3 regions of the Priestia sp. P1_B12_1 genome follow, and region 2 is predicted to be linked to each of the others. Evidence: riboswitches for the same ligand, from Rfam matches in the RefSeq annotation. Region 2 holds a riboswitch; each other region holds the start of a gene.
The links. A riboswitch is a leader RNA that binds a small molecule or an ion and turns the genes downstream of it on or off. The one in region 2 is predicted to bind cyclic di-AMP.
Positions count from the first base shown of each region.

Region 1: another riboswitch for cyclic di-AMP. It lies ahead of AC1D0Y_RS01345 (dicarboxylate/amino acid:cation symporter); the one in region 2 lies ahead of kdpF (K(+)-transporting ATPase subunit F).
Region 3: another riboswitch for cyclic di-AMP. It lies ahead of AC1D0Y_RS01620 (APC family permease); the one in region 2 lies ahead of kdpF (K(+)-transporting ATPase subunit F).

Region 1 is NZ_JBFTZR010000001.1:239,792-247,911, forward strand. Features, by position in the region: gene AC1D0Y_RS01325 (peptidase) at 1-155, opposite strand, end outside; gene AC1D0Y_RS01330 (3-oxoacid CoA-transferase subunit B) at 169-831, opposite strand; gene AC1D0Y_RS01335 (CoA transferase subunit A) at 816-1,517, opposite strand; gene AC1D0Y_RS01340 (aspartate aminotransferase family protein) at 1,518-2,867, opposite strand; gene AC1D0Y_RS01345 (dicarboxylate/amino acid:cation symporter) at 2,976-4,211, opposite strand; cyclic di-AMP (ydaO/yuaA leader) riboswitch at 4,392-4,546, opposite strand; gene AC1D0Y_RS01350 (NAD(P)/FAD-dependent oxidoreductase) at 5,156-6,625, opposite strand; gene AC1D0Y_RS01355 (ATP-binding protein) at 6,843-8,120, opposite strand, start outside.
Region 2 is NZ_JBFTZR010000006.1:101,199-109,318, forward strand. Features, by position in the region: gene AC1D0Y_RS19665 (DUF4397 domain-containing protein) at 1-584, opposite strand, end outside; gene AC1D0Y_RS19670 (hypothetical protein) at 700-1,137, opposite strand; gene nfsA (oxygen-insensitive NADPH nitroreductase) at 1,231-1,968, opposite strand; gene AC1D0Y_RS19680 (putative quinol monooxygenase) at 1,998-2,282, opposite strand; gene AC1D0Y_RS19685 (ArsR/SmtB family transcription factor) at 2,487-2,801, shown strand; gene AC1D0Y_RS19690 (CHY zinc finger protein) at 2,821-3,156, opposite strand; gene AC1D0Y_RS19695 (undecaprenyldiphospho-muramoylpentapeptide beta-N-acetylglucosaminyltransferase) at 3,334-4,401, shown strand; cyclic di-AMP (ydaO/yuaA leader) riboswitch at 4,560-4,702, shown strand; gene AC1D0Y_RS19700 (hypothetical protein) at 4,775-4,912, shown strand; cyclic di-AMP (ydaO/yuaA leader) riboswitch at 4,928-5,070, shown strand; gene kdpF (K(+)-transporting ATPase subunit F) at 5,441-5,521, shown strand; gene kdpA (potassium-transporting ATPase subunit KdpA) at 5,546-7,207, shown strand; gene kdpB (potassium-transporting ATPase subunit KdpB) at 7,229-8,120, shown strand, end outside.
Region 3 is NZ_JBFTZR010000001.1:296,649-304,768, reverse strand. Features, by position in the region: gene AC1D0Y_RS01645 (methionine gamma-lyase family protein) at 1-204, shown strand, start outside; gene AC1D0Y_RS01640 (MerR family transcriptional regulator) at 395-802, shown strand; gene glnA (type I glutamate--ammonia ligase) at 886-2,220, shown strand; gene AC1D0Y_RS01630 (hypothetical protein) at 2,843-2,977, shown strand; gene AC1D0Y_RS01625 (N-acetylmuramoyl-L-alanine amidase) at 3,142-4,176, shown strand; cyclic di-AMP (ydaO/yuaA leader) riboswitch at 4,368-4,509, shown strand; gene AC1D0Y_RS01620 (APC family permease) at 4,672-6,498, shown strand; gene AC1D0Y_RS01615 (cation diffusion facilitator family transporter) at 6,608-7,585, shown strand; gene AC1D0Y_RS01610 (glycosyltransferase family 2 protein) at 7,624-8,120, opposite strand, start outside.

The DNA.
Region 1 (8,120 bases), on a different contig from region 2:
TCTAACTGCAGCTGTCGAAGGCGTTCAATGACAATTGCCTGCGCATGCTTTTCAGAACCTTGTACGCTTGCTTCTTCTACGAAACGCTTGAGTAAACGCACTGCACTTTGACGATGCTCTGTCATCCAGTTATGAATAGATTGCTGTATGTTCATGTAAGGGTCCTCCTTATGGTATCGTAATCAATTGATCACTCAGGCGAACTGTCGCTTCTGTTGAACTCAAAATATCCTCTACGGTATAAGGAGACATTAACTCTGTTAGAAGAAGCGCATCTTTTTCTACTTTAAAAACCGCCCTATCTGTAATAACTAATCCCACGCAGCCCGAAGCAGTCAGAGGTAAAGAGCACGTCTTAACCAGCTTCGGTTCTCCTGTCTTGCTCGTATGATTCATTAGCACAATGACTTTTTTCGCTTTTTGAGCTAATTCCATCGCTCCTCCCATCCCAGGAACTCGCTTACCTGGCACAATCCAATTAGCTAAATCCCCTTTTTCACTCACTTCTAACGCGCCAAGAATGGTCATATCGACGTATCCTTTTCGAATCATCGCGAAGGCTGTAGCACTATCACAGTATGAAGCCCCGTGAACGGTAGTTGTTGGATAGCCTGCTGCATTGCAGACATTCTCATCTTCTTCACCCAAAGGAGGCGAAGATCCTAACCCTAAAATTCCGTTTTCAGCATGAAACATCACATGAACAGCGCTTGGTACATAATTAGGAATAAGAGAAGGAATGCCAATCCCTAAATTAACAATCATGCCGTTTTTGATTTCAGCCGCAGCACGTTTTGCAATACGATGACGAATATCTATTCCCAAACCCATTTCCAATTCACTCCTTTTGAAGGGACAATATAATCCACAAATACACCTGACGTTATCACGTTCTCTGGGTCAATGTCCCCAAGAGGAACGATTTCATCCACTTCAGCAATAGTGATACGACCTGCCATAGCCATTAATGGATTAGTGTTTCGAGCGCTTTTATCATAAAGCAAGTTGCCGAATGGATCTGCTTTTTTTGCATATACAAAAGCTACATCGGCTGTGAGTGGTTTTTCAACTAAAAATGTCTTGCCGTCTACTTCCACTTTTTCTTTTCCAAATTGAATAATGTCATTTTCAATTCCTACATCAATCAGTACTCCTCCGAGTCCAACTCCTCCCGCTCGAATCCGTTCAGCAAGCGTTCCTTGAGGAGAAAACTCAACTTTCAGCTTTTCTTCTGTCATCAGCGTTCCAGCCACTGGGTTCGATCCAATATGAGAAGCGATCAGCTTTTGAATTCTTCCTTGGCTTACCAATTTTCCCGCACCAATATGAGGAAAGCCTGAATCATTACATATCAATGTAAAATTTGATTTTCCGCTTTCAATAAGACCGTCAATGAGAGAAGGCGGGCTGCCTACTCCTCCAAACCCTCCTATCATCAGCGTAGCAGCATGATCCACGTATTCAATCGCTTGTTCCACAGTTGTAATCTTTTGAAATGAGTTTTCGACCTTTGTCACTCATTCCACCTCATTTCCCTGTTTTTCATTTTGCACTTCATGCAATGTTTTCGAAAGCAGATCGACCGCTTCATCAAGTTGACGATGAGTAATCGTAAATGGTGGCGCAATAATAATACCGTCTCCTTCGACTCCGTCTGTTCCTGCTTGCGAAGGATAAAGGAGAAGACCATTTTTTTGGGCTTTACTTATTACGCGCGTTGTCATATTTTCAGAGGATGAAAAAGGCTCCTTCGTTTTTGGATTTTGCACAAGCTCAAGACCAACTAATAAGCCTTTACCACGTATGTCCCCAATGATAGGGTAAAGAAGCTGAAGTTTCTTCAATTTCCCTACTAAATAGTCTCCTTTCAGCGCTGCTTCTTGAACAAGATCATGCTTTTCAATATAGCTTAAAACAGCTATCCCTACAGCGGATGACAGCGGATTAGCGCTTAGCGTATGTCCGCTCATAATTAATTTGGATCCGTTCATAATAGGTTCAATCGTTTTGCTGCTAGCTAACGTAACGGCTATTGGTGTATATCCTGCTCCCACTCCTTTTCCAAGCGTCATAATGTCTGGTTTAACTCCCCAGTGCTCATATGCAAACATCACGCCTGTACGCCCAACTCCCGTCATGACTTCATCCGCAATCCATAACACATCATATTTATCACAAATTTCTCTTATCACTTCATAATAGCCAGGAGGAGGTGTAAGGGCTGCTCCGGCTGCTCCTACAATGGGCTCGGTAATAAAAGCAGCAATATGTTCAGGGCCGGTTCGTTTGATAACTGTTTCCAATTCGTGTGCACAAGCAAGATTACAGGATGGATAGGTTTGATGAAACGGACATCGATAGCAATAAGGAGGCGAAACCGAAGGATAATCTTCAAGCAAAGACGAAAAGCGTTTTCGTCTTCCAACGTGCCCTGACATAGACAGAGCTCCTATTGTAATACCGTGATAGCTCATCCAGCGTGACAAAACCTTTGTTTTGGTTGGCTTTCCTTGCTCTTGAAAATGCTGAATTGCCGTTTTCATAGCCGTTTCAGTCGCTTCTGTCCCGCTGTTAACAAAAAAGCTCCACTGGAAATGATTGCTGCTTAATTCACATAGTTTCTTAGCTAAGGCTTCTGTTGGATCACTTGTAAACTGCGACCGATATACAAACGCAACTTTCTGTGCCTGATCGGTCATCGCATCAATAATTTCTTTTACGCCGTGTCCGATACTTGCTGTAACTGCCCCCGACGAAGCATCTATGTACCTTTTTCCATCTTGGTCGTACAAATAAATTCCTTTTCCATATGAAATAACTGGGTAGTCGTCGTCGAGCAGCGGCTTTATTACATGAGTTTTATTCATTTCCGCACTCTCCTTTCAAACATACACTCTTATTAAACTGTATGCTGAAACGAAGAGTTTCTTGCCAATAAAAAAAGCCCTAGCATATAGCTAGAGCTTTTACGCTTATTAAGCTGATTGCGTTACAGATTTATCGATACGCTTTGCTTCTGACTCAGCCACAATAACGGCACACGCAGCGTCTCCCGTAATATTTACAGATGTACGAAGCATGTCAAGCAAGCGATCAATTCCAATAATCAATCCGATACCTGCTACAGGCAAGCCAACCGAACTCAATACCATTGCTAGCATAATGAGACCAACTCCCGGCACACCTGCTGTACCAATACTAGCAAGCACCGCTGTCAATACAACCGTCACAAGAGCACCCAGCGACAGGTCAACACCGTATACTTGTGCAATAAAAATAGTCGCTACACCTTGCATAATTGCCGTCCCGTCCATGTTAATGGTAGCACCTAACGGCTGAACAAAACTGCTGATGGACTCCGGGACACGAAGGTTTTTTTGAGCCACATTCATTGAAATCGGAAGCGTTGCATTACTGCTTGATGTACTGAATCCAACTGTCATCGCAGGAGCAAAACCTTTAAAAAATTCAATAGGGTTACGTCTCGCCATAAGAGCGACTGATCCTCCATATGTTACAATCGAATGGATAAACAGTGCGAGCACGACTACAATCATGTACAGCCCCATCGCTTTAATTGCCTCCCAGCCTTGACTTCCAACCGCGGTTGCAAGAAGTCCAAATGTTCCGTAAGGAGCAAACTTCATCACTAGATTTACAAGATACATCATCAATTCATTGCCTTGCTCAAGTAAATTGTAAAGCCCTTTTGTTTTATTTCCAAGCATCGTAATACCAAAACCGATAAAGATAGAGAAAACGATAAGTTGAAGCATATTCCCTTCAGCCATCGCTTGGATTGGGTTGACTGGAATCATATTTAAGAATGTCTCTCCAACCGGCGGTGCTTTTTCGGCTTCAAAAGAAGCGTTTTTTGTATCAAAAGATCCAAACGTACCCGGTTTAATTGCATACGCTAAAATTAAACCAATAATAATAGCAACGGTTGTTGTAACTAGGAAGTAGGAAACTGTTTTAGCCCCGATTCTTCCTAGTTTTTTAGGATCTCCTAAACCTGCTACACCTAACGTGATAGAGAAAAACACAATTGGTACAACAAGCATTTTAATTAAGCTTAAGAAAATTTGGCCAAGCGGTGTAAACAAGTACTTGTCCAGCGGAGCAAAAGCACTTGGAGCAAAAGCATTGATCAACACTCCCACAACAGCACCAGCAATCAGCGCGATAATAATCTTTGTCGATAGCTTCATAGATTTACCTCCCGCAAATAAATTATATTAGAATGATTCTAACTACCATACTTATTTTACCATGCATTGAGAGCGATAACACTCAAAATATACAATATATTAAAAATTTTCAGATTAATAGTTTAGGAATATTTTTATCTATACAAAAAACCATGAGAATATCATGGTTTCATAGACCTGTTATTCCCTCACTGAATGCTTACGGAGTTAGCTGTCGGATTCGGGTACGTGAGTTACCCTACTTGATTTATTCAAGATTCACCCCAAGTACACTACGCACAAATATGGGTCCCCCGTTCTCTTATAAAACAAAAGAGATTAAGCAAATAATTTTCTTTAATATTTTTGCATGATAATAATTCTTACTTTAATTAAAATTCATTTTATATGTTTCTGTCAAGTTTTTATTCAAAAATAATGCAGGATTTTATCATAAAAAGTTGAGCATTGTTATATTTCAAAATATTTACATCATATTTCAATAAACCACAAACAGTTATTTAACAAGACTTAAAATCTAATGGATAAAAAATTAATTCAAAAAATAGTTTGTAAAGTGAACTTTCTTTTCATTAAATTACATTCATAAATTTGCATAATTATTCTAATATCCGCGTACTTTACTGCTTTCATAAATATTTTACTCAACAAAAAATAACTCTTTCCAACTGTTGATTTTATCCTTGTATTGCTTGATATAAATTCTCTAAAATTTCACTGAATTTGTTGATAGAAATAAATGGACATTGTCAATTCGCCTTATTCTATTTAATTCTGCTCACGATAGAAATATGGATGCCGTAATACCTTTTAAAAAAGGAGCGAGTAATTATCATATAAAACTATCGGAGTTGGAGGGGTATGGGTATAAGTTCTTTACTTTTTACTTATTCGCTTTCGTTATTTAACACATATAAAAAAAGAGGCCGTGACGGCCTCTTTTTTTATACAGTAACAGGTTCAGAACTTGCTTTGCGATTCTTTAATTTTTCAACAATGTCACGCGCTACCCACACACCGCACGCACTTGCCTGCGCGAGTCCTCGCGTAATACCAGCTCCGTCTCCTCCCACGTATAAACCGGAAATTTCAGTTTCAAACTTATCATTTAACTTCGGACGGGCTGAGTAAAATTTCGCTTCCACACCGTAAAACAGCGTATGTTCAGATGCTAACCCAGGCGTTACATGATCCAGTGCTTCTGTCATTTCAATTAAGCTTTTCATCGTATTGTAAGGAAGCACTAAGCCTAAGTCACCCGGTACAGCTTCTTTTAACGTTGGTTCTAAAAAGCCCTCTTTAATTCGAGTCGCTGTTGAACGACGGCCCTTTAAAATATCTCCATACTTTTGAACAACTAAGCCCCCGTTTGACAGCATATTAGCTAATCTTGATACTTCGTGCGCATATTCGTTCGGCTGATCAAATGGATCCGAAAATTTATGAGAAACAAGCAGCGCAAAGTTCGTATTTTGACTTCCAAGCTTCGGATCTTTGTATGCGTGTCCATTTGCTAACATAATACCTGAATGATTCTCTACTACCACATGTCCTGAAGGATTGCTGCAAAACGTTCTAACTCTTGTACCTACGGACGTATTGTAAATGAATTTCCCTTCGTACAAGTGCTTGTTGATTTCTTCCATAACAACGTTGGATGTTTCTACTCGAACGCCGATGTCCACTTGATTGTTAATCATTTTTAAACGACGTTTTTTTAGTAAGTCGCTCATCCACTTCGAGCCGTCTCGACCTGGTGAAACCACCACTTTATCAGCCGTAATTCTTTCACCATTTTTCAATTCAATACCGCGCACGATATGCTGACCATCTTCTTTTTCTGTTATTAAATCGGCTACTTCCGTTTTATACTGCATATCAATTTTTTCTTTTAAATATTCATAAATGCTTTTTAAAATTTCTAAATTTTGCTCTGTTCCTAAATGACGCACTTGGGCACGCAATAGCTTTAATCCTGCTGCGTATCCGCGTTTTTCAATTTCACGAACTTTATCAGTTAACGGATCCGTAATCGTATCGGTTGCTCCGTGTTTTAAATTAATTTCATCCACGTATTTAATTAAATCTACCACCTGTGATTCAGACAGATAATCCGTCATCCAGCCTCCAAATTCACTTGTGATATTAAATTTTCCATCTGAATATGCGCCGGCTCCACCGAAACCATTTGTGATAGAACAAGCAGGCAAACAGCCAGCAAACTCTTTTTTGCCAACCGCAGGCGGACATTTTTCAATTTTTTTCTGAAGAATCGGACAATTACGTCGATAGATATCGTGTCCTTTATCGATTAATAAAATAGTTGCTTCCGGTAATTTTAACGTTAACTCATAGCAAGTAAAAATCCCAGCGGGTCCTGCCCCTACCACAATAACATCATAATTTGAGTTCATTGTACATTCTCCCATCATCTTTTTTCTTCGGGTAAAAGATAAAAGTTATTGACCGAATTTTCTTTTTTTATTATCATTCGGTTATTTTCTAGCCATTTGATAATATATCAAAAACAAACCCTTTAGTCAACAATATACACGAACATTAAAATAAAAAAATAAAAAAACATTCGTTTTTATTTCAATCAAATAAAAACCAGTGAACGAATAGCAAGCGCTATGAAATGTTCACTGGTTCTTTAATATACGGAAGAGCAATTTCTACTTTTGTTCCTACTCCTACTTTACTCGCAAATGAAATATGCCCTTGATGCTGTTCGATTATTCGGTAGCTAATCATTAACCCTAGCCCCGTTCCTGTTTGTTTCGTAGAATAAAACGGTTCACCTAGCCGGGCTAAAGATTGCTCATCAATTCCACAGCCTTCATCCTCGATAATGACCATGCCGTATTCATTTCTTTTCTCAACGGTGACTTTAACTGTACCTTTGCTCATTGACTCAAGCGCATTTTGAATTAAATTAATAAAAACTTGTTTAAGCGCATTTTCTTCACAAAAGATTGTAATCTCATCACTAATTTCATTAATAATACGACAGTTTTTATAATTGGCGTGTGTATCTAATAGTAATGTCACGTGACGGATGATTTGATTGAGACTTTTTGGGTGGTATGAATTTTCAATTTTAGGCTTGGCCAGCGTTAAAAATTCTTGAATAATGGATTCGACGCGATTCAATTCTTCAAGCATAATATCATTGTATTCTTCATTATACTGTTTTGATGCTTTTAACAGCTGAATAAACCCTTTAATCGCCGTCATTGGATTACGAATTTCATGTGCTACTCCTGCCGCTAACTTGCTCACCATTGTAAGCTTTTCAGATTTGCTTGCCATTTCATCATATTTTTTTCGATCCGTTACGTCGCGAATAATATACTGAATGGCATCCTGTCCTTCAAACTTAATTTTGGTTGCCGAAGATTCAATAATGACGACTCCTTTTTTAGTCAATAGTTTCACATCAACACGCGGCCTCACCGACATTCCGTTCATTAGCTGAACCATTCGTTCTTTTACGATTTCTAAATGTTCGGGATGAATAAAATGAAGCCAAGGACGCCCGATATACTCTTCTTTTTTCTCGCCGCCAAGAAGTTTAACACCAGCGGGATTCAAATATTGAATTCTGCCTTCTCTTGTTACAATAAATGCATCTTGGCTTTGCTGGACAAACTGCTTATATTGCTTCATTTTCCGAATGACTTCCTCTTGCTTTTCAATACTTGAGGAAAACTCTTTCCACTGAACAACTAAGAGCGGAATATCCCCTTCCGTGCGCTGAATATGGATGTGCATCGGAAACTGCTGATCTACTTTTTTCTTAAGTAAAACAACTTCTTCCTCTTGCTTTCTTAACGGTTCCACTTCATGCTTTTCAATAAAAAAGCGATTTGGCTCTTCAAATACATTACAGGAAAGAAGTCGTTCCTC
Region 2 (8,120 bases):
CTTAGTATTTCTTTTCCATCTGCCGTGGAAACAGATAGATCATACGAACCCGGATTTACTACTTGATAACCTGAAATGCTTTTAAAAGACAGATCTTTAAATAAAGGAGCAGCACCTTTAGGACCTACGTTTACCGCAGGAGCATCAGGAGATAAATGAGCAACACGTAAGCTTGCTTTTCCATCCATTCCTTGCTTATTATTCGTGAAAGCCTGCAGTTCAAGGTTTTCTGCTTTATTTACAGCGGCCACTGTATACGATTTTCCACCGTCTACAACAAGGGTAGCTTCGATGATGGAATCTTTTGTTCCTTTTGTCTTTGCTTCGTATACTTCTACTTTATGAGAACCGGCTGCCAAAGGCAAAGAGTTGGCGACATCTTTAAACTTTGCTCCTTCTACTAAAGCTTTGTCATCCACAAAAATGTCTACAGCCGGAGCATCCGGTGAAGCATGAACGATGCGAACTTCTGCATTTTGAGCTGTTCGCTCATCTGCAGCAGGAGGTGTTTCAGCGGCAAATACTAACATGCGGCTAAGCGCCAAGAAGGCAATCACTGCTGCTATTACGAATAGTCGTTTCATCAAGTATCACTCCTTTTTTAGTATACACAGCTTTATGTAAAGAGAAGGACTGTGCAGTTGTTAGCGTATACTAAATAAAATCAACTATTCGTTTGTTTGTTAATTTTTGATGTGTTTACTGAGATTTCTGACGAAAAAATCGAAGAATAGCCAAAATATTGTACAGAGCTGTTAAGAGCCATGTCAGTAAAAAGCCTAGGCCAAGCCCAATATTGGCATCTATATACGTATGCGTGAAGTCATCATATACGACGTAAGAAAGAGGAGCAATCGACAGTAAAAATAGAAGAAAAAACAAAAGCGTTTTCCATTTGTTTAAAGTGAAGGTTAAACAAAAGAAAAGGAAAGCAGCGAACAATAGAAGAGCGTCTCGAATAGCCCAAGGTAAAACGCCGATATGTGGATTAGCGAGAAGAAAAGTCGGAATAATTGAAAGGAGGAAAAGGAGAGAAAGTAAAGTCACGTGAAGAGTGTGCTTTTTTGTAAAAGCCGGCACCAATAAAAACGCTGCGGTTGCGCTTAAAAGAAAATTACAAATTAAAATAAACTCCATATCAACACCTCATTTATTGAGTATTACTTTTAGTCTATTCAGCATGCTGTTAAAGTAGATAAAAAAAGCTGCGATGTTCATCGCAGCTTTTGGTTATTCGAATTTAAATCCTTGTTTTTCAAGCATAGCTCGAACTTCTGGGTAATAAATGGTTTTATAAATAGCTGATACAGTTTGTGACCAGTTGCGGTCATCAGCACCGTTTGTTCTCTTTTTCATATACTCTGCCATTTCAGCATCATAGTCTTGAATCAAGGGCTTTAAGTCGTGATTATAGCTTTCACGATGGTGCACAGCAGCTTGTGGCAATCGAGGTTTTTTCGCAGAATGATCTGCCGAATGTCCAACCACAAGACCGCTTACTGGGAATACGTATTCCGGTAAATCGAGCAGTTCAATGACTTCTAGCGGCTTTCTGCGAATTCCTCCGATTGGGACTGTACCTAAACCGAGTGATTCTGCTGCAACTGTTGCGGCTTCTAAAGAAATTCCAGCATCAGTTGCTCCGACTAAGATTGATTCAAGTCCATCGGTTACGCCAAGAGGGGCATCGTTAAGTTCAGCTGCAATCTTAGCACGATTAAAATCTGCACAAAAGATTAAAAATAGAGGAGCTTGGTCGATCCACGCTTGGTTGCCGGCAAGCTCTGAAAGTTTTTTCTTCTTTTCTTTATCTTGGACGCTAATAATAGTCACTTGCTGTCCATTAATAGAAGAAGCGGCTGACTGAGCAGATTGAATAATCGTATCTAAATGCTCGTCACTTACTGCTTCGTCTGTATACTGACGGATAGAACGATGATCTTGAATTGTACGAATTGCTTCATTCATGATGCGTCATCCTTTCAAAGAAGTTATGATTAACCTTGTAATGTTTTTACATCTAAAGGTGCTACAAGTACGCCAGTTTGAGCAAATGCTACAAAACTTTGGAAGTGAGCTGATTTATTGTGTGCTTGAATTGCTTCTTCGCTTTTCCACTCTTCAATCATCATAAATGTGTTAGGTGTAAAAGCATCTTCAAATAGTTGATAGTTGCTGTTTCCTTCTTCTTGTAAAGAATGCTTAATTAGTTCTTGTACGTTTTCTAAAAATTCTTCTCTTTTTGCTGGGTTAACTTTCATTGAAGCTTGTAAATGAATCATGGGTGATTCCTCCTTTAATAATGATGGTGCTTTATATTATTTGTTTTGTTTTTAATCTTTCATTCAATTTATGATTAAAATGAAGATAAGTTCGAATATCATCGAACAATGAAACTATAACACCGATTAAATAACAGTGCAAGGAATTTAGTTCGAAAGTTATCGAACATTGATACACAAAAGAAGCTGTGTTATATTTTAAGCATGAGAAAACCTTATCAACCACCGAAATCTGAAATTAAATTAACGCCTATTTTACACGCGTTGAGTGATCCTAACCGGCTGCGAATTGTACAGTGTTTAGCGACAAGAAAGGAGCAGACCTGTTCGTATTATCAAAAATTAAATGTATCAAAATCAACGCTATCACATCATATTAAAGTACTTCGCGAAGCTGGAATTATCAAACTACGTATAGAAGGTACGCAGCACTATTATTCCTTGCGTTTAGAAGAACTTGAGGAATTGTTCCCAGGTCTGCTTCCTTCCATTATAAATATAGATGAGCAGTTATTTTAAAAGCTGAACAATGTTTTGTTCAGCTTTTTTGTTCAAAATAAATGTGTCCATGCAGGCTGCATCCGGGATTAAAAGAAGAACGACAGTGAGGGCAAGTCGAGTTACAGGTTAAATATTCATGAATGGATAGCTCATGTTTACATACTCCGCAAAGAATAGCTTTTTCATTAAACATAGCTTTTGGCCACCTTTTAATATCATGATCAGCATGTCCGTTATGACATTGATAGCATGGATAATATGTATTACAGCAATAAAATTTTATTGCAATAATATCTTTATCCGTACGGTAGTGCATGCAGCGCGTTTCGGAATCCACCGTATCACCTTTTACTATAGGTGCAGATTTGTTCATTATCATCACTCCCTATGAAAAGTATAGCATGCTTTTATACGCCTTATCATACATATGTAAAAAGAAAAATGCTATAATAAAACCATCGTTTTACATGTCAGATTGCATGCTAAAAAGATCAGATAAAAATTGATGTCAAAACAGATCCATTAAGTGAAGTAAAGAGAGGAAGAAAAAATGAGTAAGCAAGTTATCGTTTTTACCGGAGGCGGAACAGCTGGACACGTAACACCAAACATTGCCATTATGAAAGAATTAGACAGTGAAAAATGGGATATCCATTATGTCGGTTCTCACAATGGTATTGAGAAAGAATTAATTACAAAATTAAACGTTCCATATCATGCGATTTCAAGCGGGAAGCTGCGTCGATACGTAGATATGGAAAATGTAAAAGATGTATTTCGGGTAGCAAAAGGAGTTGGCGATGCACGTCGCGTGCTGAAAAAGTTAAAGCCTTCTCTTGTGTTTTCAAAAGGCGGTTTTGTCACAGTCCCTGTTGTAATGGCTGCTAAATCGCTAAACATTCCCGTGTTCATTCATGAAAGTGATTTAACACCGGGACTGGCAAATAAAATTGCGCAGAAATTTGCCACTAAAATTTTCACTTCTTTTGATGAAGCGGCAAACTATTTTCCAAAAGAAAAAGTGCAGGTTGTTGGTTCACCTATTCGAAAAGAATTATTTAGCGGAAGCGCAGCGAACGGGGAAAGCTGGCTTCGCTTTTATGATAAGCGCCCAATTTTAACCATTATGGGCGGAAGTTTAGGAGCACGTCGCATCAATGAGATTGTTCGAGAGTCCTTGCCTGAACTGCAAAAGAAATTTCAAATTGTACACCTGTGCGGAAAAGGCAATGTTGATACAAGCCTTGAAAAAGAGTCGGGCTACCGTCAGTTAGAATATGTAAATGAACAGCTTCCAGATGTTCTAGCGGCGACTGATTATGTGATTACACGCGGCGGATCAAATGCTATCTTTGAGTTTTTAGCCCTTCATAAACCCATGATGATTATTCCTTTGTCAAAAGCACAAAGCCGAGGAGATCAAATTTTAAATGCACAGTCCTTTAAGAAAAAAGGCTACTGTATGGTTGTGGAAGAAGAACAGTTAACAAAAGAAGTGTTTTTGCGTGAAGTAAATGAGCTTCAGCAGCAGGCAAGTACGATGAAGCGTACAATGCGTGAAGCAACAAAAACGGATGCCATTTCAATTCTTGTAAATGAAATTGAGAAAATGAGCTAAAAAAAGCGTTCTTATCTCCTCGATAAGAACGCTTTTTTTCTTTGGGTTTATTATTTTAAAATAATGAATAAACAGCAAAAAATAAAGCTTTTAAAATTTCAAAAAATGTTGTTGACAGTAAATTTTAACAGGAGTAAGATTACTCTCATGAAACGTTCCACAGTGAAACGCTGAGTCTTTCCTGAAAGAGAGGGAAAGAGCGGAGGACCCAATTACTAGGGGTGAATCTCATAATTGAGTAGGGTTACTTTCTTGACCCGAACCCGTCAGCTAACTTCGTAAGCGTTAAGAGAGAGGATGGTGTAATCGTGGCCGTTTTCTATAAAAGCGGATAGCGCGTTCCTTTCAAAATATAGGCGAAAGGAGCGTTAACATGCATTTATCTAAGCAAATGATTCAAATGATTGAATATCGTGCAATATGTGATCAGCAATCTTTTGATCTAGCAAACCGCTATTTGTCTATGTTAGCTAATCAAAGTATTAAACGCAGCAGTAAAAACCATAATTAAGTCTAAAAATTAAATAACAAATATACGCTTAATCAATTATGAGCGGGGGACCCAATATTTTGTACGTATGTACTAGGGGTGAATCTCTTAACTGAGTAGGGTTACTTCCATAACCCGAATCCGACAGCTAACTCCGTAAGCGTTTTGGGAGTGAAAAAATTCGTGTCGATCACGGCTTATTTGTCGTGCATTAAACCGCGGAAGAGGACTCTCTTCTGCGGTTTTTTTATGGAAAAATAGGAGAGCAGCTTATGTCTGCACCGTAAAGAGGATATAGTAGGGCTTTTAAAACGAGATCAACAATACGTTAGGAATAATCAAAGATAACCTTTCGCTGCTAGCTCACTTGGGCGTGATGCTTTACGCACGGTAACAGTCACTACGCTTAATCATTGGTGGTAAGAAACAGTTAGGAGGGAGCAACTTGGATATAATCATGCTGGGAACGCTTGTCATATTAACAGCTGCTATGTACGGAATTATTTGCTGGTCGTCTCGTGTAGTAGACGAAAGAGAGGAGAAGTGAACGTGTCGTTCATTTTGCTAGGTATTTCAGTTCTCGTTTTAATTTATTTAGTATATGTACTGTTAAATCCAGAACAATTTTAATAAGCGGAGGAATTAAACGTGGGGATTTTTCTACTATCAGTTGCGCTGCTGCTTGTTTTTGTAGCGCTTATTGCAAAGCCCGTAGGTATTTATATAGCGAATGTGTTTTCAAACGATAAAAACACTAGCTTGGTAGGAAAGATAGAATCGGTGATGTTTAAAGCGGCAGGAATTAAAGGGCATAATCAGACGTGGAAGCAATATGCAATTGCTCTCGTTTTAGCGAATACGTTTATGATTTTTGTGGTGTATCTTATCTTCCGGTTTCAAGGAGTACTGCCGCTTAACCCAAGCCACATCAAAGGAATGGATCCGGCCCTTGCTTTTAACACGGCCATTAGTTTTATGACAAATACGAACTTGCAGCATTACAGCGGTGAATCAGGTTTGTCCTATTTCTCGCAGATGGCAGCCGTTGTATTTATGATGTTTGCTGCACCAGCAACGGCACTTGCAGTAGCAATCGCGTTTATTCGCGGGTTGGCAGGGAAGGAAATAGGAAACTTTTTTGTTGATTTTGTGAAATCAATTACGCGTGTTTTACTTCCTATCGCTTTTATAACCGGCATTTTATTTATGATTTCAGGTGTCCCTCAAACGTTAAGCGGAACGGTGACTGCCCATACATTAGAAGGGGCAACACAGCAAATAGCAAGGGGACCAGTTGCTTCTTTTCTTTCAATTAAAGAGCTAGGCAACAACGGAGGGGGATTTTTTGGTGTTAATTCAGCCCATCCATTTGAAAATCCTAACGCGTTGAGCAATGTATTACAAATTGTCCTTATGCTTTTATTGCCAACAGCACTTCCTTTTACGTACGGAAAAATGATCGGACAGCGTAAGCAAGGCCGCATCTTGTTTGTAGCGATGAGTATGCTGTTTATCGTTATTTTAAGCACAGCGTTTGTAACAGAGTGGGGCGGCAATCCAAGACTTGATGCTTTTCATCTAAATGAAGCGAGCGGTTATATGGAAGGCAAAGAAGTTCGTTTTGGTGTCGGTATGTCGACGCTTTACGCCATCGTGACGACAGCAAGTGAAACAGGTGCGGTCAACACCATGCACGATACCCTTACACCTCTTACCGGGTTGTTAACGCTTGGAAATATGATGTTAAATACCGTATTTGGCGGTGTCGGAGCAGGATTTATGAATGTCATGATGTACGTCATCATCGCCGTATTTTTATCAGGTTTAATGGTTGGAAGAACACCAGAATACGTAGGTAAAAAAATTGAAGGAAAAGAAATGAAGCTCATCGCCGTGACGCTTATTCTGCAGCCGCTGCTAATTTTAGGAGGAACAGCCGTAGCGCTAACTACTCATTTAGGAATAGAAGGTATATCAAACCCAGGCTTTCACGGGTTAAGCCAGGCACTGTATGAATTTACATCATCAGCAGCAAACAATGGCTCTGGTTTTGAAGGACTCGGTGACGCAACTCCGTTTTGGAACATTTCTACGGGAATTGTTATGTATATTGGACGCTACTTCGGACTAATTACGATGCTGGCGGTATCGAGCTCACTAGCATCTAAGCAGCTTGTTCCTGAAACACCTGGGACATTTAAAACGGATACGTCTTTATTTAGCGGCATTTTAATTGGAACTACCGTTATTGTAGGGGCACTTACGTTTTTCCCAGTGCTTGTACTTGGGCCGGTTGCTGAGTATTTGACACTGTAATCAAGAAAGCGGAGGATTATAATGAATAAACGGAATTTTACGAATAATCTTGAATTGGATCGTAACAGTCACATTCAAGGTGCTGTAGATAAACAAACTTCATCGATTTTTATTCAATCAGTAAAGCAGGCTTTTATCAAGCTAAGTCCAAGAACGATGATAAAAAACCCTATCATGTTCGTAGTAGAAATCGGGTTTGTTATTACGCTTTTTTTAGCTGTTGTTCCAGATCTTTTCGGAGAAAGTACAGTAAGCGCAGGCTTTAATATTGCCGTATCTCTCGTGTTATTTTTCACAATTGTTTTTGCTAATTTTGCAGAGGCATTAGCAGAAGGTCGAGGAAAAGCACAGGCAAACTCATTAAAGCAATCGAAAGGTGATATTACAGCTAATAAACTTCAAAACGGGCAAATGATACAAGTTTCGGCATCGCACCTAAAAAAAGGAGATATCGTCGTCGTTTCACAAGGCGAAATGATTCCTGGAGATGGAGAAATCATTAAAGGACTGGCATCTGTTGATGAATCGGCCATTACCGGTGAATCGGCACCTGTTTTGAAAGAAGCAGGCGGGGACTTTAACTCTGTAACTGGAGGTACAAGAGTTGTCAGCGATGAAATTACAGTTAAAATTACGTGTGAGCAAGGTGAATCATTTTTAGATAAAATGATTTCGCTTGTTGAAGGAGCAGAGCGTCAAAAAACGCCAAATGAAATTGCGCTAAATACGGTTTTAACAAGTTTGACGATTATTTTCTTACTAGTTGTTGTGACGCTTCCTGTATTTACAAACTACTTACATTTTCAACTGGACACGGCTATTTTAATTTCACTGCTCGTTTGCCTCATTCCTACGACAATTGGAGGATTATTATCGGCCATTGGAATTGCTGGGATGGACCGAGTTACGCAGT
Region 3 (8,120 bases), on a different contig from region 2:
TATCCTGCTTATATGCCAGGGTACGAAGATGATGTGATTATGGCAGCTGGAACGTTTATACAAGGAGCAAGCCTTGAGCTGACGGCAGATGGACCTATCAGGCCTCCTTATGTCGCTTACGTGCAGGGCGGGTTAACGTATGCTCACGTAAAAGTAGCAATATGTATGGCAGTAGATCAAATGCTGACGAAAGAACTTTTATAAAATATAAGATAGAAAGACTATTTTCTCCCTGCTAAGAAAGAAAAGATAGGCTTATAAAAATAAACGAAGCGCTATTTATTTGTATAGAAGAAATGTTCAGAAAAATTTATGTTAGAATTACTAACATTCGGTTGACAGGTGAACTAACATAGCATACAATGTAAATAGTTAATCCAAAGGAGGAACTGAAATGAGTGACAACATTCGAAGAAATACGCCACTTTTCCCAATTGGAATTGTGATGCAGTTAACTGAGTTGTCGGCTCGCCAAATTCGCTACTATGAAGAACATGAATTAGTTGCACCAGTAAGAACAGAGGGAAATCGACGATTATTCTCATTTAACGATGTTGATAAGCTGCTTGAAATCCGTGATCTTATTGAACAAGGTGTAAACTTAGCAGGTGTAAAACAGCTGTTTCATCTTCAAAAGGAGCAAAAAGGGCATAAGCAAGAAGAAAAAGTTGTGGCAGCAACAGCAAAGCCAGAATTAACGGACGATGAATTGCGAAAAATGCTTCGTGCAGAACTTATGCAAGCAGGCCGTTTTAATCGAGCAACTTTAAATCAAGGAGATATGTCCAGGTTCTTTCATTAATAAAGTTATCAATATTTATGCCGTTCGTATATGAGGGGTATAGATTATAAATATTATATAGAGATTTAGGGGAGGATCACACGATGGCAAAGTACACAAAAGAAGATATTTTCCGCAAAGTTCAAGAAGAGAATGTAAAGTATATTCGTCTTCAGTTCACTGACATTTTAGGAACAATTAAAAACGTTGAAATTCCAGTAAGTCAATTAGAAAAAGCGTTAGACAACAAAATGATGTTTGACGGTTCTTCTATTGAAGGGTTTGTACGTATTGAAGAATCAGATATGTACCTATTCCCGGACATTGATACATTTGTTATTTTCCCTTGGACATCTGAAAAAGGTAAAGTAGCACGTTTTATTTGTGACATCTACAATGCAGATAGAACTCCGTTTGATGGCGATCCACGTAATAACTTAAAACGTGTGTTAAAAGAGATGGAAGAGTTAGGATTTACTGATTTTAACCTTGGACCTGAGCCAGAGTTCTTCTTATTCAAATTAGACGAAAAAGGCGAACCTACATTAGAATTAAATGATAAAGGTGGCTACTTCGACTTAGCGCCAACTGACCTTGGTGAAAACTGCCGTCGTGACATCGTATTAGAGCTTGAAGAAATGGGCTTTGAAATTGAAGCATCTCACCATGAGGTAGCTCCTGGACAACACGAGATTGACTTCAAATATGCTGCTGCATTAAAAGCTTGTGATGATATCCAAACGTTCAAACTTGTTGTAAAAACAATTGCACGTAAACATGGCTTACATGCTACATTTATGCCAAAACCATTATTTGGTGTGAATGGTTCAGGTATGCACTGTAACGTTTCATTATTTAAAGATGGTCAAAACGCATTTTATGATGAAAACGGTAATCTAGAGCTAAGTGATACTGCTCGTCAATTTATCGCAGGTATCATCAAGCACGCACACAGCTTTACAGCAGTAACAAATCCTACTGTAAACTCTTATAAGCGTCTAGTGCCTGGATATGAGGCTCCTTGTTATGTTGCATGGTCTGCTCGTAACCGTAGCCCATTAATCCGTATCCCAGCTTCTCGCGGCGTAGGAACTCGTGTTGAGGTACGTAGCGTAGACCCAGCTGCTAATCCATATTTAGCAATGGCTGTTCTATTAAAAGCTGGTTTAGATGGAATCAAGAACAACCTTGAAGCTCCAAAACCTATCGATCGTAATATCTATGTAATGACAAAAGAAGAGCGTGTTGAAGAAGGTATCGTAGATTTACCTGCAACATTAGCTCAAGCTTTAGATAGCTTCCAATCAAACGAAGTTATGGTTTCTGCATTAGGTGAACACTTAGCAGAGCACTTCGTTGAAGCGAAAGAAATCGAATGGGATATGTTCCGTACACAAGTTCATCCTTGGGAACGTGACCAATACATGAGCCAATATTAATTCTTAAAAGTCCGAGAGATCGTTTATACGTTCTCTCGGACTTTTTTGTTTTCAAAATGAATAACATTGCGCATATTAAATATTGAACTAAACTGTTCATAAAATAAGTATAGCTGCCTGTCGTACAATTTACGGGAGGCTTTTTATTGTTTTGTTAGATACAGGAAAGAATTTAGTTATATGAATTAAAAAGGATAAGCTTTTTGTCTCATTGAATCTATATGTAAAAGTAGTGTATAACAGATAGAGAGATTGTTTATGTGTTCACTCTGCACTTCAGTATAACTTCAGAGAATTTTCAGCCAGTCGTAGTATCATTAGAAAATACTGTTGGAGAGGAATGGAATGAAAATGCAAGAAGGAAATTTTTTCAAAGGTTTAGTAATAGGCATATTAATAAGCATTCCAATTTGGATTATTCTCATTGTTATAGGCGTTCTGCTTTTTAAATAGGTCTTAACGTTATAAATAATAGACCCTCTTGATCTATACTTTAATCAACCAGAATAGAATCTGGACCAAAAATATGTTAGGGGGGAGAGAAGATCCGCACGATGAATTGTGCGGATTTTTTTATTGGTAGGGTGAACGTAGATTTCATCTATTTAGTTGCTTCTAGCAGTTGATTGGAGGGAAAGGCGAAGACTCCTGCGGGAAAAGCGGAATAGGTGAGACCCCGCAGGAGCGCACGCGACGAGGAGGCTCACCAGCCGCCCGCGGAAAGCGAAGCCTTGCACGGAAATCAACAGCGATGTAACAAGCCATCCATACTAGCGCATTTATCCCATTTGTTCGTTTTTAGGTTGAAGTGATGTCGTTATGTCTCAATCTCCTTTTTTAGTAATTTTTCACTAAGTAGGCTAGTATACGTAGCACTTTTTTCCCCCATGCATATGTTAAAAATAAGGAGGGACAAGTAATATGAAAAAAATCTATCTTGATGCAGGACATGGTGGGGCAGACGCAGGAGCGGTTGGAGCAAACGGACTGTATGAAAAAAACTTAGTTTTAAAAATCCAACAATATTTAATAAGCTATTTAAATAGCATGTACAGTGATTTTACAATTAAAACCACTCGTACCACAGATGTTTTTTTATCGTTATCTCAGCGCGCTTCTCAAGCTAATTCGTGGGGCGCAGATGCATTTATGTCTATTCACGTAAATGCCGGTGGAGGAACAGGGTACGAAGATTATGTTTATAGAAGCGCTAGCAATGCCAGTAAAACGTTTCAATCGATTGTCCACGGCCAAGTACAGCCAGCGCTGCTGTCGTATAATCATCCGAATCGCGGTCGAAAATCAGCCAATTACGCGGTGCTTCGCTTAACAAATATGCCTGCAGTACTAACTGAAATAGCTTTTATTGATAACAGTACAGATGCAGCACTTCTTCAAAATGAAGCTTTTTTAAAAAGCATGGGTGAATCGTATGCAAAAGGAATTGCCGTATATTTAAATTTACCTCGTCGTGCAGTTCCAAACCCAAATCCAACACCAACTCCGAATCCATCGCCTTCTGAACCGGGTACAAAAACGTATACGATCAAGCAAGGAGATACGCTTTACAGTATTGCACAGAAGTACAAAATAACAGTACAGGCGCTTCAAGAAGCGAATACAGGGCTTTCTGATCCGTTAACACTGCAGGTTGGAAAAACAATCGTTATTCCTTCAGGAACTTCACCAATACCATCTCCAACACCACCTTCTGAACAATATCCACTTCCTAATGGAATTTTAAAACAAGGCGATTCTGGAGAAGCAGTGAAACAGATTCAAAGAGCATTAAACGCGGTTAATTTTAAAGTAGGGTCAGTAGACGGAATATATGGAGTACAAACGAAAGATGCAGTCAGACGTTTTCAGCTTGTGTATCTTCCTTATGATGTAGATGGCATTTATGGTCCTCAAACGAAAAACAAGCTAGCAGCCGTTTTAAAAGCAAAAAGTTAAAGAAAGCAGGTCTTCTGTAAGCAGGCAGAAGGCCTTTTGTTTTCCCCTTAAAAGCGCCTTAAGTACTATTTTATCGTTTACGTAAAATAATGCTTTACAAACCATTTGTACGGGAGTATATTATCTAAGAACAAAGGATAGTTATGAAAGAAACTTGTTATCAATCATACCCTTTAACCGAAAATTATATTGACCTGTTATCGCTTAATTCGTCAGAAGTGGGGGACCCAAATTTGTGCATTGTCACTTGGGGTGAATCCTTTTTTAAAAGGTAGGGCTACTCTCATAGCCCGAATCCGACAGCTAACCCCATAAGCGTTTTGGAGAGGAGGTTTAAGCTGTGTAAAAACGCTGAGAACCCTTAGTGTTTTTTTTGTGCGCTTTTTTAACATAAAAAGGTATTTTTTAGGGATAATATCACTTATTCATGAACTTGTAACGGAGCTTAGCAACGAACAGTGAATAGTAGCTAAGCAATCATCGGAGGGAAATTACGTGAACTATTCAGTTCTCAAGAGATTATTGATTGGAAAGCCGCTCAAAACAAAAGAGTTAGGCGATCAAAAGCTTAGTAAGCTTAAAGCGCTGGCTATTTTATCATCAGATGCCTTATCTTCAGTGGCTTATGGAACAGAACAGATTTTGATTGTCCTTGCAACAGTGGGCGTGCTTGCCTATTGGTATTCGATTCCAATTGCGATTGGGGTATTGGTGCTGCTGACGGCTTTAATTCTTTCATACCGTCAAATTATTTATGCGTATCCGCAAGGCGGAGGAGCTTATATTGTTTCCAAAACCAATTTAGGAGAAAATCCTGGGCTTATCGCTGGAGGATCACTGTTGGTGGATTATATTTTAACAGTTGCTGTGAGTGTTTCAGCAGGAACCGATGCTTTAACTTCGGCTTTTCCAACGCTGCATCATTACAATGTAGTAATTGCGTGTTTGCTGGTGATTTTTATTACCGTCTTAAATTTACGCGGTGTAACAGAATCCGCTTCTGTATTAGCTTATCCGGTTTATTTATTTGTTATTGCTCTTATTTTGTTAATAGCGGTAGGCTTTTTTAAAATAGCGACAGGTCAAGTTTCACCTGAGCTTCATCCATCTCTCGGTACAGTAGTGCCAGGTATTAGTTTGTTTTTATTATTAAAAGCTTTTTCATCAGGCTGTTCGGCATTGACAGGTGTAGAAGCTATTTCAAATGCAGTGCCTAACTTTAAAGAGCCAGGTGCAAAAAATGCGGTTCATACATTAATGCTGATGGGCGGTATTTTAGCCGTTTTATTTTCTGGCATCACGTTTTTAGCTTATTGGCTTGGTATTTCTCCAAAAGCAGATGAAACGGTTGTATCACAAATTGCATCGAGTGTGTTTGGACGAAATGGATTTTATTATTTTATTCAAGGTACAACAGCTCTAATTCTAGTGCTAGCGGCGAATACGGGCTTTTCAGCGTTCCCTTTGCTGGCTGTGAACTTATCGTCTGATAAATACATGCCAAGAATGTTTCAAATTCGTGGCGATCGACTAGGCTATTCAAATGGAATTGTGACCCTTGGAATTGCTTCTATTGTCTTAATCGTAGCTTTTAAAGGAGCGACTGAACAATTAATTCCTCTTTATGCAGTCGGGGTGTTTATTCCATTTACGCTTTCTCAAACAGGAATGATTGTCAAATGGCTTAGAGAAAAGCCGGCCGGCTGGCAAGGGAAGCTAACCATTAACTTAATTGGTGCCCTCATTACTTTAACGGTGCTAATCATTTTGTTTACAACGAAGTTTTCACAAGTATGGTCCGTGCTCATTTTCTTGCCGGTTATTGTCTATATTTTCCATCGCGTTCATACGCATTATGAAGCGGTAGGAGAACAGCTTCGCATTAAGCAAGGAGAAAAGATTGGAAAGCTTGAAGGAAGTGTGGTCATTGTTCCTGTAGCAGGAATGACAAAGGTAGTAGAAAATTCATTAAATTATGCAAGAACGATTGGTGATACCGTTATTGCAGTGCATGTGGCCTTTGATCGAGAAAGCGAAAAGAGAATGGAAGAGAAGTGGGAGAAGTGGCAGCCCGATATTCGTATTGTTACGTTTCATTCTCAATACCGCAGCTTAGTGCGGCCGCTGTTTCGATTCATCGATATGGCTGAGGAAAAAGCGCGGGAAAACAATATGGCTATTACGGTCGTTATTCCGCAATTCATTACGAAAAAAAGCTGGCAAAATATCCTGCACAATCAGTCCAGCCTACTGTTAAAAGCACATTTGCTTTACCGTAAAAACGTAATCGTTACAACTGTACCGTATCGTTTTAAAAAATAATGAAACATGACTAAAAACCTCCAACTTAGATGTTGGAGGTTTTTAATTTTTAAATTCACATACACTAACCGTAATCGAATCTCATCAAAGGCGCAAACGGAGGGATTGTATGAGTGAATTAATTAAATTGTTGCGAAAAGGAAATAAATCGGCTATGATGGCCGCTATAGTGAATACCATTATTTCCATTATTAAAGGGATTGCATTCGCTTTAACAGGGAATGTAGCAATGTTTGCTGAAACGATGCACAGCTTAGGAGATGCAGCTAATCAGTTTTTTGTCTTTATAGGTTCGGCATTAAGTAAAAAAGCCCCGACCAAACGATTTCCAAATGGTTTCGGCCGATTGGTTAATCTTGTTCTATTAGGAGCAGTTCTTGTAGTAGGGATTATGGCGTTTGAAACGATTAAAGAAGGATATCACCATATTCTTCATCCAACGAAGTCTTCAGGCTTTATTTTAAATATTGCAGTACTTGGCATCTCGGTATTGCTTGAGATGTTTGTCTTATTTAAGGCAATGAAAGAAATTTTGCACGATGTCGGAATGAATACCGCAGAGGTCAATGTTTTTACGCACAGCTTTGTTCATTTAAAGAAAGCAAAGCCAGCAACCAAGCTGGTCTTTATGGAAGATCTGGTAGCTACTGGAGGAGGCGTATTGGCGTTAATAGCCGTTTTCATTTCACGGTTTACACCTTTTCACCAAGCTGAAGGAATTGCTTCTATTTTAATTGGGCTTATGATGTTTTTTGTAGTAGGACGAGTATTTTTAGATAATGCTGCTGGAGCCCTTGGTGAAGCAGATAAAGAAATGGAAATAAAAATTGGCGCGATTGTCATGCAAGATGTACAAGTGCGTGATATTCAAACGTTAATGGTGATGAAAGAAGGGGAAGAGCTTCACGTTGAATTAAAAGTAGAAATTGATCCTTCTTTAACAGTGGCAGAAGCTGATGATATTAAAGATCGTCTGGAAAATCGTATTTTACAGGAAAAAGGAGTAACGGATGTCATTATTGAATTTGATGAAGATAATGGAATTCCGGACTGGGCGCCAAGTGATTTACAGCTTCAAAAAGAATAAAAACAAGGAAGAAAACAACTGTTTTCTTCCTTGTTTTTTTAGCTATATACTTTTTCACGTACGTTTGGAGAATCTGTTGAAGCTTTCGAGAAGTTAATGGTTTCACGTACAACGTAAATAGGTCTATTTTTACTTTCATCGTAAATTCTTGCGATGTATTGTCCGACTAAACCTAAACCAAGTAGCTGAATACCGCTAAAGAAGGTGATAGCTACCATAATAGAAGTCCAGCCAGGCTGAATATTTTTACCTATCAGCCAAACAACAATCGAATAACTTAACACTAAAAGTGATACAAAAACCGATAATAAGCCAATAACCATTACTAAACGCAAAGGCTTCGTTGAAAACCCAATAATTCCATCTGAAGCAAACTTGATCATCTTTTTTAAAGGATATTTTGTTTCACCAGCAAAGCGTTCATCACGCTCATATTCTACGTATGTTTGCCTGAAGCCAATCCAAGACATCATTCCTCGTACAAACCGATTGCGTTCAGTCATTTTTTTGAATACATCCGCTACTTTTCGGTCGA